2 linked regions of the Cyanobium sp. PCC 7001 genome follow. The protein of the gene in region 2 binds, or shares a complex with, the protein of the main gene of each other region. Links are inferred from orthologs where the notes say so. Each region holds a gene or a part of one and is shown on either strand. Other genes may lie near its edges.

Region 1 (5,187 bases), 2.3 Mb from region 2 along the record:
CAGTTCGGGCTGTGGGACCGGGCCGGCTCCCAGGTGATCCAGGGCAATCTGCTGGTGGTGCCGATCGGCGAGGCCCTGCTCTACGTGGAGCCGGTGTACCTGCGGGCCCGCGCCGGGGGGCTGCCCACCCTCACCCGGGTGGTGGTGAGCGACAGCTCCCGCATCGCCATGGAGCCGAGCCTGCGGGAGGCGATCGAGGCCCTGCTCGATCCACGCCGTTCCCAGGAGGCCATCACCCAGCCTGCCCCTGCCGCTCCTGAGCCTGCCGCACCTGCGGCCACCACCTGAGCCAAGAAAAAAGCCCCCCTGGTGGGGGGCTCGGACAGGTTCAGGCCGCCACGGCGGTCTTGGGGTCGAGCTCGCCCTTGGCGTAGAGGGTGGCGTAGTAGTTGATGTCGCGCTGCTTGATCTTGCTGGCGTTGCCGGCGCACCAGAACTGCTGGTAGCGATCCAGGCAGACCTGCTTCATGTAGGCCCGGGCGGGCTTGTTGAAGTGGCGGGGATCGAAGTTGGCGGGATCCTTGGCGGCGGCCTCGCGGATGGCGGCGGTGAAGGCGAGGCGGTTGTCGGTGTCGATGTTCACCTTGCGCACGCCGTTGCGGATGCCTTCCTGGATCTCCTCCACGGGCACGCCGTAGGTCTCGGGGATGGCACCGCCGTACTTGTTGATCATGTCCAGCCACTCCTGGGGCACCGAGGAGGAGCCGTGCATCACCAGGTGGGTGTTGGGGATGGCCTTGTGGATCTCGGCGATGCGGCTGATGGCCAGCACCTCGCCGGTGGGCTTGCGGGTGAACTTGTAGGCGCCGTGGCTGGTGCCGATGGCGATGGCCAGGGCGTCCACCTTGGTCTTGGCCACGAAGTCGGCGGCCTCGGCGGGATCGGTGAGCAGCTGGCTGTGGTCGAGCTTGCCCTCGAAGCCGTGGCCGTCCTCGGCCTCACCCATGCCGGTTTCCAGGGAGCCCAGGCAGCCCAGTTCGCCCTCCACGCTCACGCCGATGGCATGGGCCACGTCCACCACTTCCTTGGTGACGGCCACGTTGTACTCGTAGCTGGCGGGGGTCTTGGCGTCGGCCTGCAGGGAGCCGTCCATCATCACCGAGGTGAAGCCGTTGGCCGCAGCGCCGTAGCAGGTGGCCGGGCTGTTTCCGTGGTCCTGGTGCATCACCACCGGGATGTCGGGATAGGTTTCCACGGCGGCCAGGATCAGGTGGCGCAGGAAGGCTTCGCCGGCGTACTGGCGGGCGCCGCGGGAAGCCTGCAGAATCACCGGAGAGTCGGTCTCGTAGGCCGCCTCCATGATCGACTGCACCTGCTCCAGGTTGTTCACGTTGAACGCCGGGATGCCGTAACCGTTCTCAGCGGCGTGATCGAGCAGCAGCCGAAGCGGAACCAACGCCATGGGAAACCTCGCAGGCAGAGAAAAGGACTGCGGCGGAGTCTAGGTGATGCCTCACGGGTCTCAGGCTCACGAGAAAGGCCCCGCGATCGCGAGGACCGCGGGGCCGGCAGCGTGCGCCCAATCTGATGAATCGATCAGGTCAGTCGATCTGATCAGTCGATCAGGTACTGCTTGCGCAGGGACTGCAGGGTGTACCCGTACTGCTTGGCGGCCCGGCGGGCCGTTTCGGCCTGGCGGGCGAGTTGCTTGGCTGTGGTGATGGTCATGGACGTGCCTCCGGTAAGAGTCGGACTCGGGTTGGATGGCGCGTTGCTTCGGGTGTGCGGGAGGCCCCGTTGGATCCCTACTTCCGCCAGCGGGGCCGGAGCCCCTCGGCCAACGTGGCCAAATCGTAGCGGTTGCTACCGAATCCGAGTCAGTCCTTCGGCGCGGGCCTGGTCGCAGCAGCGCTGGCTGCTCACCGCCTCCGCCAGGCCCGGCACCATCGGCCGCCCCTCCCGCACGGCGCTGCTCCACCACCCGTGCAACCGGGCCACCGGAGCGATGCGGCCGTCCTCCCAGGTGCGGGCAAAGGCCAGGGAGGGCTCGGGCTCCAGCCGGCGCAGCGGCTCCCCCGCCTGGGACCACCACAGGTGGAACCCGTGCACGTAATCGCTCTGGTTGTCGGAGCCGAGCACGGCGGTGCCCTCCCGCCCGTAGATCTCCAGCCAGCAGCCACGGCCGCGCCGGGTCACCGAGGAGAGGCACACCTGGGCCGGTACGGGCTCGCCATGGGCGCTCTCCAGCTCCAGCTGCACCAGGGCCGTGTCCTCCGCATCCACCGCTCCCATCCGCCCGCTGCCATCGGGCAGCGGACGCTGGCGGATGGCGGTGCCGAGCCGTCCGGCCACCCGGTGGCTGGGGCCCACCAGCCAGTGCAGCATGTCGAAGGCATGGGTGCCGAGGGCCCCGAGCACGCCCCCGCCGGCCGCCGCCTGGGAATACCAGCTCCAGGGCCTGGAGGCATCGGCGCGGCTGCCCATCAGCCAGTCGAGCTTCACCAGCGCCAGGTCCCCCAGGGCACCGCTCTGAAGCAGGGCGGCCAGCTGCTGGAACAGGGGCACGGCCCGGTACTCGAAGTCCACGGCAACGGTGCGTCCACGGGCCAGGGCCAGCCGCTGCAGCTCCTCCACCTGGGCGGCGTTGAGGGCCACGGGCTTCTCCAGCATCAGGTGCTTGTCCGCCAGGAGGGCCTGCCGGGCCAGCTCGAAGCGGGGCTCCGGCGGGGTGGCGATCACCACCGCCTCCACATCCGGCTGCTCCAGCAGGGCGGTGAAGTCGGTGTGGCCGGGCAGCTCGGCCGCCGCACAGGCGCTCTCCAGGCGCTCGGGGCGGGGATGCCAGAGGGCCACCGGCTCAGTGCCGCTGGCGGCGTGCAGCGCCGGCAGATGCACCTTCTCGCCGAAGCCGAGCCCGGCGATCGCCACGCGGAGGGGGTGCTGGCTGGGGGAGGGGGCACTGGGCACCATGGGGAGGATCGGCAGGGTGGAGGATCGGCGAAGAGATTCAGGCCGCCTGCAGCAGCGGCGCGCCCGCTGCACAGCTGGCGTCGATCACGGCGCTGATCAGGTCATCGTCCGCGGCAGGTTGCCATTCGGCACCCAGCCGGGGCAGACCATTCACGGAGGTGTCGCGGTAGAGCCGCTGGCCGCAGTCGATCTCCATCACATAGAGATCGCCCATCCGGGGACGCTCGTCATCCCCGGCGGCCGCCTGGAAGCGGCTGAGCACCGAGAGGTTGCCGCCCCTGCTCAGGCGGAGGCTGCCGGCATCCCACCACTGGCGGCCATCCCGGTTGGCGGGCACCTCCCGCCAGTCCACCGAACCGGCCAGGGCTGGCGGGGTGGGCCAGCCCGGAACCGGGGCCAGCAGCAGCAAGGCGATCAGCAGGGGCGCCAGCCAGCTCAGCAGCTCGCTCAGCAGCTCGCTCAGCAGTGGCGGCGCCCATCCGGCGGGGTGTGAGCTGCCGGCGGGGCGGGTCATGCCGGTACGAGCTCCCGGCAGCCATGCAGCCGCAGCAGCTCGCCGAGGGTGTCGCGGAACTCCGGACGGGTCACGATCGCGTCCACGAAGCCGTGGTCCTGCAGGTATTCGGCGGTCTGGAAGCCATCGGGGAGCTTCTCCCGCAGGGTCTGCTCGATCACCCGGCGGCCGGCAAAGCCGATCAGAGCCTTGGGCTCGGCCAGGATCAGGTCGCCCAGCATGGCGAAACTGGCGGTGACCCCGCCGGTGGTGGGGTGCGTGAGCAGGGGGATGTAGAGCAGCTCCGCGGCCCGGTGGCGCTGCAGGGCGCCGGAGATCTTGGCCATCTGCATCAGGCTGAGCATGCCCTCCTGCATGCGGGCGCCGCCGGAGGCGCACACGATCAGCACCGGGTAACGGCGGGCCGTGGCCTCCTCGATCAGCCGGGTGAGTTTCTCCCCCACGACCGAGCCCATCGAGCCGCCCATGAAGCGGAAATCCATCACGCCGAGGGCCAGGGGCAGGCCGCCGGTGCGGCAGAGGCCGGTGACCACCGCATCCCGCAGCCCCGTGCTCTGCTGGCTGTCGCGCAGGCGGTCGGCGTAGCTGCGCCGGTCCTTGAAGGCCAGCGGATCGGTGGGAGCCACGTCGCTGTCGAGGGGTTCGAAGCTGCCCGGATCGGCGATCAGCCGGATGCGCTCCCCGCTGTCGATGCGGTGGTGGTAGCCGCAGCCCTTGCAGACGCTGGCGTTGGCGATGAGGTCCTTGCGGTACACCACCAGCCCGCAGTCGGGACACTTGCTCCAGAGCCCATCCCCCTCCTCCACCTCCTGGGTGGCACGCACCACGGGTGCGGCCTTGCGGCGATCAGCGAACCAATCGAAGAGGGACATCGCTGGGCTGCAGGAACATCGGCGGGCTCGGCTCCATTTAAGGGCCTGCCCAGCTGGGGGCCTGCCCCGGCCGCCTCAGCTCCCCGGCAGCAGCCCCAGCGACGCCAGCAGCCGCAGCCAGGGGTCGTGACCCAGCAGCCACACGCCGGCCCCGCCGGCGGCGAGGAACGGTCCGAACGGCATCGGGTCGTGGCGTCCCAGCCGGCCGCTCAGCCGCCCGACCACGCCCACCGCGGCGCCGGAGGCCACGGCGATCACCACCGTGAGCCCCAGTCCGGTGAGCCCCAGCCAGGCACCGAGCAGGGCCGCGAGCTTGGCGTCACCGAGGCCCAGGGCGGGTTTGCCGATCAGGCGCTCGGCCAGGGCGCTCACCGCCTCGAACCCCAGCAGACCCACGCCGGCGGCCACCAGATGGTGGAAGAGCAGGGCCCGGCCCACCTCAAGCCCCTGGGCAAAGCCCAGCAGGGCCGTGCAGGCCAGCCCCAGGATCAGGCCGATCCGGCAGAGGGACTCCGGCAGCCACAGCCGGTCGAGATCGATGAGGGTGAGGGGAATCAGCCAGCTGAGCAGCAGCCAGCCCGCCAGCACCAGTCCCGCAGACCAGGGGGCCGGCCCCATGGCCTGCGGCAGGGCCGCCACCGCCGCCACCCAGAGGCCGGCGGTGAGGAGCTCCACCAGGGGATAGCGCGGGGAGACGGGCGCCTGGCAGTGGCGGCAGCGGCCCCGGATGAGCAGCCACCCCAGCACCGGGATGTTCTCGTGCCAGCGCAGCCGGGTGCCGCAGCGCGGGCAGTGGCTGGGGGGGCGCACCAGGGACTCCTGGCGCGGCAGGCGCCAGGCCACCACGTTGAGGAAACTGCCGATGCAGGCGCCCAGCCCACAGGCCATCCA
Region 2 (5,817 bases):
CTATACCGTTGGCCATTCCGCCTGAGCGGATGCCACCGGAGACCTGAGCTGATGAGTTCCGCCGACGCCACCCCCGCTCCCAGCACCAGCGCCACCACCGGGGACGTTCCCGCCTTCGGCTGGAGCGCCTACGCCGAGCGGGTCAACGGCCGCTTCGCCATGGTGGGGTTCCTGGCGGTGCTGGTGATCGAGGCGCTCAGCGGCGACACATTCCTGCACTGGGCCGGCCTGGTGCCCTGAAGCTGGCTGTTCCCAGAAGCTGGCCGGCTCAGGGCACCGGGATCAGATCGATCTGCCAGAGCCCGTTGCGGCTCACCTGCACGGCCAGCTGCCGGCCATCGGCCCGCAGCTGCACCTGCCGCGGCACCCCGGCCGGCACCATCGGGATCGGCCTCAGGCTCTGGGAGGAGCGGCGGTAGAGCACCAGTTCGGTGCGTCCCTCCAGCTGCCGCACCAGGGCGAGCCGATCGCCTCGGTTGTCCACGGAGACGCTGATCGGCTGGGCGTCCGGCCGGTTCAGCCCCGGCACGGGCACCGGCCTGCGGCCGCGCAGATCGATCAGAACCACCCGTTCACGGCCGCCGCTGCCATTGATCAGGGCCAGCCAGGTGTCCCCCAGGGAGGGGTCGCGCAGGCTGCCCAGCGGCGCCAGCTGGCGGCCCAGGGCCCCATCCCGCCGCGGCTGGCCATCCAGGCAGCCGCCGAGCACCAGCGGCAGTGCGGCGGCCAGGCCCAGGGCCCAGCGCCTGCCGGCAGAGCGGGCCATCCCTGGCATCAGTTGGCCTCCCCTCGGTCCGGCCCGCCCCCCACAGCGGTCGTGCCCCCGGGACGATCGGGCTCCAGCACGCCGCTGAGGTCGAGCACCTCCACCTGCCACTGGCCCTGTTTCACCACCTGCACCGCCAGGCGGCCGGCATCAGGGGCCAGGCTCAGGCGCACGGGTGATCCCTGGCCGGGCAGGGGCAGGCGCAGCAGCCGCCCGGTCAACCGGTCTTCCACCACCGCCAGCCGCCGGGGCCCCTGCTGCATCAGACCGGCCACATAGCGGCCGTTCCAGCTCAGGGAGGGTGAGCTGTGGGGTTCGCGGCCGCGCCAGTGGCGCAGGGGAACGACCGCACCGCCCGGTTGTTCCTGCAGCACCAGCCGCACCCTGCCCCGCTCCTCGAGCACCGAGGCGAGGTAGCGGCCATTGCCGCTCAGGGCCGGATCGAGGCGGTTGCTGCCGGGGCTGAGGCCAACGGGTGCGGCCTGGCGCCTGCCCAGCCAGCCGCTGCTGCAGCCCACCAGGGCAGGACTGAGGCCGAGCAACACCAGCAGGGGCCAGCGGAAGCGGGACGGGCTCAGTCGGGAGGGGCTCAGTCGTCGAAGCGGGAGGCGTTGTCCCGCGGCCGTGAGCGGGGTGCCTCCTGGGCCGGGCCTGCCGCCGGACGACCCGTGGGGGTGGGGGCCGGCCTGCTGCTGATCGGGCTGAAGTCCGCGTCGCTGATCGGGGCCGAAGGCCGGGGGCCGCCGGCAGCGGTGGAGCGGATCGGCGTGCCCTGGGGAATGCCCGCCCGCTCGGGCGTGGCGGACCCCGGCGCGCTGCCGGGGCGACCGCCAGCGGCGGCAGGCCGGCGGCTGGAGCGGGGAGGAGCCTCGGCGGCGGCGGTGGGTCTGGAGCCCCGGCGGGGCTCCGGCTGGTTGTCCCGTTCCCGGCGGCGGGCGCCGAAATCACTGGCACCGCGGCCGCCGCCGGCGGTGTAGCGGCTCGGCTCGGGAGCGGCGCTGCCGCTGTCCCAGCCTGGGGTTTCGTCGCGGCGGCTGGCGGCCCGCTCGGGGATGGCGGCCCGGCTGGCCCGGCGCATGCGGTAGAGGTCTTCCTCGGGTTCGCGGCTGGGGATGCGCCGGCGCAGGGGTTCAGGCTCGTCGAAGCGCTCCCGCTCGGGGTCGTCCCAGCTGCGGCCACCCATGCGGGGGCGGTACGGGCCCACGGGGGCGGGTTCGTCGTCGTCGAAGTAGGAGGAGCGGCGGGCCTGCTCGGTGGTCACGCCCCGCAGTCTCACGCTCTCGTAGGCGAAGAACACGGTGGTGCCGGCCAGAAGGAACTGGCCGAACTGGAGGATCGGATCGAGCCGCCAGCCCTGGAAGAAGAGGATGCCGCCACAGAGCAGGCCCACGGCGGCAAAGAACACGTCGTAGTCGCGGGCCAGTGCCGGCTTGAAGCTGCGCATGAAATAGAGCAGCGCTCCGCCCACCGCCAGCACGATGCCGACAATGCTGGCCCAGTTGAGGCTGGCATTAACCACGGGGACTCATCCTGGTGCTACCAGGCACTGTAGGGAGGCGTCCAGGGACGGGGCCCGGACCAGCTCAGAGGCGGCGATCCACCTGGTCGTTCTGGCTGATCAGCACCAGAGCGATGGAGATCGGCACCACCACGATCACAGCGCCCCAGACGAGGCTGCTCAGGAAATTCGCGAGGGAGGGGGTCATGGCGCAGCCGCAGGTCGGCGTTGAGCGTCGGCAGATCCTAGGCAGCGGCGGCTGCTTCGTACGCTGATGGGGTCCCTGCTTAGAGCTTTGTGACGGCGCTTCCCGCTTCTCCCCTGGCCTGGGCGCATCTGCTGCTGGGCCTGGCGCTGGCCCTGTGGACCCTGCTGTTCCTGTTTCGCATCGTGCTCACCTGGTACCCCCAGGTGGACCTCAGCCAGGGGGCGATGCGCCTGATCGGGGTGCCGACCGAACCGCTGCTGGCCCCCACCCGGCGGCTGATTCCCCCCATCGGTGGCGTGGATGTCACCCCGGTGATCTGGGTGGGGCTGATCAGTCTGGTGCGAGAGCTGCTCGTGGGTCAGCAGGGTCTGGTGACCCAGGTAATGCGCCATGCCGCGGCGGTGGCCTGAGGGCTAGTTGCGGGGCAGCATCTCCTGCTCCACGAACTTGGTGTGCACGTCCCCGGCCTGGAACTCCGGCCGCTCCAGCAGCTGCAGGTGGAAGTCGATCGTGGTGGGGATGCCGGTCACGGCGCATTCGGACAGGGCCCGATGCAGGCGCCTGAGGGCGTGGTCCCGGTCCACACCCCACACGATCAGCTTGCCGATCAGGGAGTCATAGAAGGGGGGAATCTCGTAGCCGGTGTACACGTGGCTGTCCACACGGACGCCCGGACCGCCCGGCGGCAGCCAGCCGGTGATCTTGCCGGGGGCCGGCCGGAAGTTCTGGCGCGGATCTTCGGCGTTGATCCGCACCTCGATGGCGTGCCCGCGCAGCTGGATCTCCTCCTGCTTCACCGAGATCGGCTCTCCCCCGGCGATCCGCAGCTGCTCGGCGATCAGGTCCACACCCGTCACCATCTCGGTGACGGGATGCTCCACCTGGATCCGGGTGTTCATCTCCATGAAATAGAAGTTGCCGGAGCGATCCACCAGGAATTCCACCGTGCCTGCCCCCTCGTAGCCGATGGTGCGGGCGGCGGCCACGGCGGCATCGCCCATCTGACGGCGCAGATCGGCGTTGATGGCCACGCTGGGCGCTTCCTCGAGCAGCTTCTGGTGCCGCCGCTGGATGGAGCAATCCCGCTCGCCCAGGTGCACCACATTGCCGTGGCGATCAGCCAGCACCTGCACTTCCACGTGCCGGGGCCGGTCGATGAACTTCTCCATGTAGAGCCCCGGGTTGCCGAAGGCCGCCTCGGCCTCGCCCTGGGCCGCCTTGAACAGGCCTTCCAGCTGATCGGGCCCGGGCACCAGGCGCATGCCCCGGCCGCCCCCTCCGGCGGTGGCCTTGATCATCACCGGGTAGCCCATGGAGGCGGCCAGGCCGGCGGCCTGCTCCGGCGAATGCAGCAGCCCCTCGCTGCCGGGGATGGTGGGCACCCCCACCCGCTGCATCGTGGCCTTGGCCGTGGACTTGTCGCCCATGGCCCGGATCGCCTCCGGCGAGGGGCCCACGAAGATGAGGCCGTGGTCGGCGCAGATCTCCGCGAAGCGGTCGTTCTCCGCCAGGAAGCCGTAGCCCGGATGGATGGCGTCGGCGCCCCGGGAGGTGGCCGCCGCCAGGATGTTGGGGATGTTGAGGTAACTCTTGGAGCTGGGGGCCTCGCCCACGCACACGGCCTCATCGGCCAGCTGCACATGCAGGGCGTTGCGGTCCACCGTGCTGTAGACGGCCACGGTGGGGATGCCGAGTTCACGGCAACTGCGGAGGATGCGCAGGGCGATTTCGCCGCGGTTGGCGATCAGCAATTTGCCGATGGACATCCGCAGCCGCTCAGCTGTTACAGGCCAGGGCGGACTGTATCAGTGCTCACCGCTGCAACCCGGATGGGTGCGGGGGACCCGGCGATGGGTATATTGCTGGGCCGGTGGTCCCGAGGGATCCGCCGAACCACCCGGATGGGCTGAGGCCCAGCCGTTGCATCAAGCGGATGTGGTGGAATTGGTAGACACGCACGTTTGAGGGGCGTGTGGCTTCGGCCTTGCGAGTTCAAGTCTCGCCATCCGCACTTTTTTCTGCTTCCCCATCTGATCCGGTGCACGCGGTGCAGCCCCACGCCGCGGATCCCACTCCCGTTCCCGATGTGGGGATCGTGCTGGTCAGCAACGGACCCGGCGAACTCACCACCTGGGTGAGGCCTGTGGCCCAGCGGCTCCAGCGGCGTCTGCTGACGCCGGAGTCCCAGGCCTCCCTGGCCCTCTATCTGGTGCTGGTGCCCTGCCCGAACGGCACCGGCCGCGAGCACCGGGCGGCCGCCCCCTGGGGGCTGTTCGAGCGGATCACCCCGGCCAACCGGTTCTGGTCGCTGCTGCTGCGGCCAGGGCGCTTCGGGCCCTGGCCGCGGCAGGGGGTGGTGGTGTTCCTCGGTGGTGACCAGTTCTGGAGCGTGCTGCTCTCGGCCCGTCTGGGCTACCGCCACCTCACCTATGCGGAGTGGGTGGCCCGCTGGCCCCGCTGGAACGACCGCATCGCCGTGATGGGGCCACGGGCGGCGTCCCGGCTGCCGGCCCGCTGGCGCTCCCGCTCCCGCGTGGTGGGGGATCTGATGGCGGACCTGTCGGAGGCGGCCCGCAGTGAGCAGCCCCTGCCGCCCGGGGAGTGGGTGGCGCTGCTGCCGGGCTCCAAGCCCGCCAAGCTGCGGGTGGGGGTGCCCTTTCTGCTGGAGACGGCCGACCGGCTGGCGGCGCGGCGTCCCCAATGCCGCTTCCTGCTGCCGCTCGCTCCCACCACCACGGTGGAGGAGCTGCTGCGCCAGGCCGGGGCCGCCAACCCGATCGCGGCCCGCTACGGCGCCGGCATGCCGGAGCTGTCCCCTGACGGCGATGCCCTGATCACCCCTGCGGGCACGCGCATCCTGCTGGAGCTGCGCAGTCCTGCCCATGCCGTGCTCAGCCAGTGCGCCATGGCCCTCACCACGGTGGGGGCCAACACCGCGGAGCTGGCGGCCCTCGGGGTGCCGATGCTGGTGCTGGTGCCCACGCAGCACCTGCACGTGATGCAGGCCTGGGACGGTCTGGCCGGGGTGCTGGCCCGCCTGCCGCTGCTGCGCTGGTGCTTCGGCGTGGTGCTCACCCTCTGGAGGCTGCGCCACAGGGGCTATCTGGCCTCCCCGAACATCAGCGCCGCTCGGGCGGTGGTGCCCGAGCGGGTGGGGCCGATCACGCCGGCCCAGATCGCCGCCGAGACGGCGGACTGGCTGGCGTCACCCGACCGGCTGCAGGGCATGCGCGATGACCTGCACAGCCTGCGGGGCCGTGCGGGAGCCGTGGCGGCCCTCACCGATCTGGTGGAGGAGCTGCTGCCCGCCGCCGCCGCCGTTGCCCGCCCCGATTCCTAGGCTCG

Evidence for each region. Proteins that work in one complex are often made in the same cells at the same time.
Region 1: the proteins of accC (region 2) and accD are in contact, whole or in part, in a solved structure (PDB 8UXZ), measured with the Escherichia coli proteins. The link is inferred for Cyanobium sp. PCC 7001 from one-to-one orthologs.

The regions. Positions count from the first base shown.
Region 1 is NZ_DS990556.1:205,121-210,307, forward strand. What follows is about bases 2,359-5,187. They hold accD (acetyl-CoA carboxylase, carboxyltransferase subunit beta), read right to left. Parts: upstream 4,297-5,187; coding sequence 3,421-4,296; downstream 2,359-3,420. Other genes in these bases: CPCC7001_RS01085 (Gfo/Idh/MocA family protein), read right to left, coding at 2,359-2,910; CPCC7001_RS01090 (hypothetical protein), read right to left, coding at 2,948-3,424; CPCC7001_RS01100 (A24 family peptidase), read right to left, coding at 4,372-5,187. Outside these bases: CPCC7001_RS01075 (UPF0182 family protein), read left to right, coding at 1-288; fba (class II fructose-bisphosphate aldolase), read right to left, coding at 329-1,402; more of CPCC7001_RS01085, read right to left, coding at 1,804-2,358.
Region 2 is NZ_DS990556.1:2,471,900-2,477,716, forward strand. What follows is about bases 2,063-4,999. They hold accC (acetyl-CoA carboxylase biotin carboxylase subunit), read right to left. Parts: upstream 4,239-4,999; coding sequence 2,886-4,238; downstream 2,063-2,885. Other genes in these bases: CPCC7001_RS12130 (Ycf66 family protein), read right to left, coding at 2,063-2,285; psbX (photosystem II reaction center X protein), read right to left, coding at 2,350-2,472; CPCC7001_RS12140 (YggT family protein), read left to right, coding at 2,562-2,882; CPCC7001_RS12155 (hypothetical protein), read left to right, coding at 4,511-4,999. Also shown: CPCC7001_RS12110 (ABC transporter ATP-binding protein/permease), read left to right, coding at 1-25; CPCC7001_RS12115 (chlorophyll a/b-binding protein), read left to right, coding at 52-240; CPCC7001_RS12120 (hypothetical protein), read right to left, coding at 269-766; CPCC7001_RS12125 (hypothetical protein), read right to left, coding at 775-1,311; more of CPCC7001_RS12130, read right to left, coding at 1,356-2,062; more of CPCC7001_RS12155, read left to right, coding at 5,000-5,812. UniProt on the Escherichia coli protein: This protein is a component of the acetyl coenzyme A carboxylase complex; first, biotin carboxylase catalyzes the carboxylation of the carrier protein and then the transcarboxylase transfers the carboxyl group to form malonyl-CoA.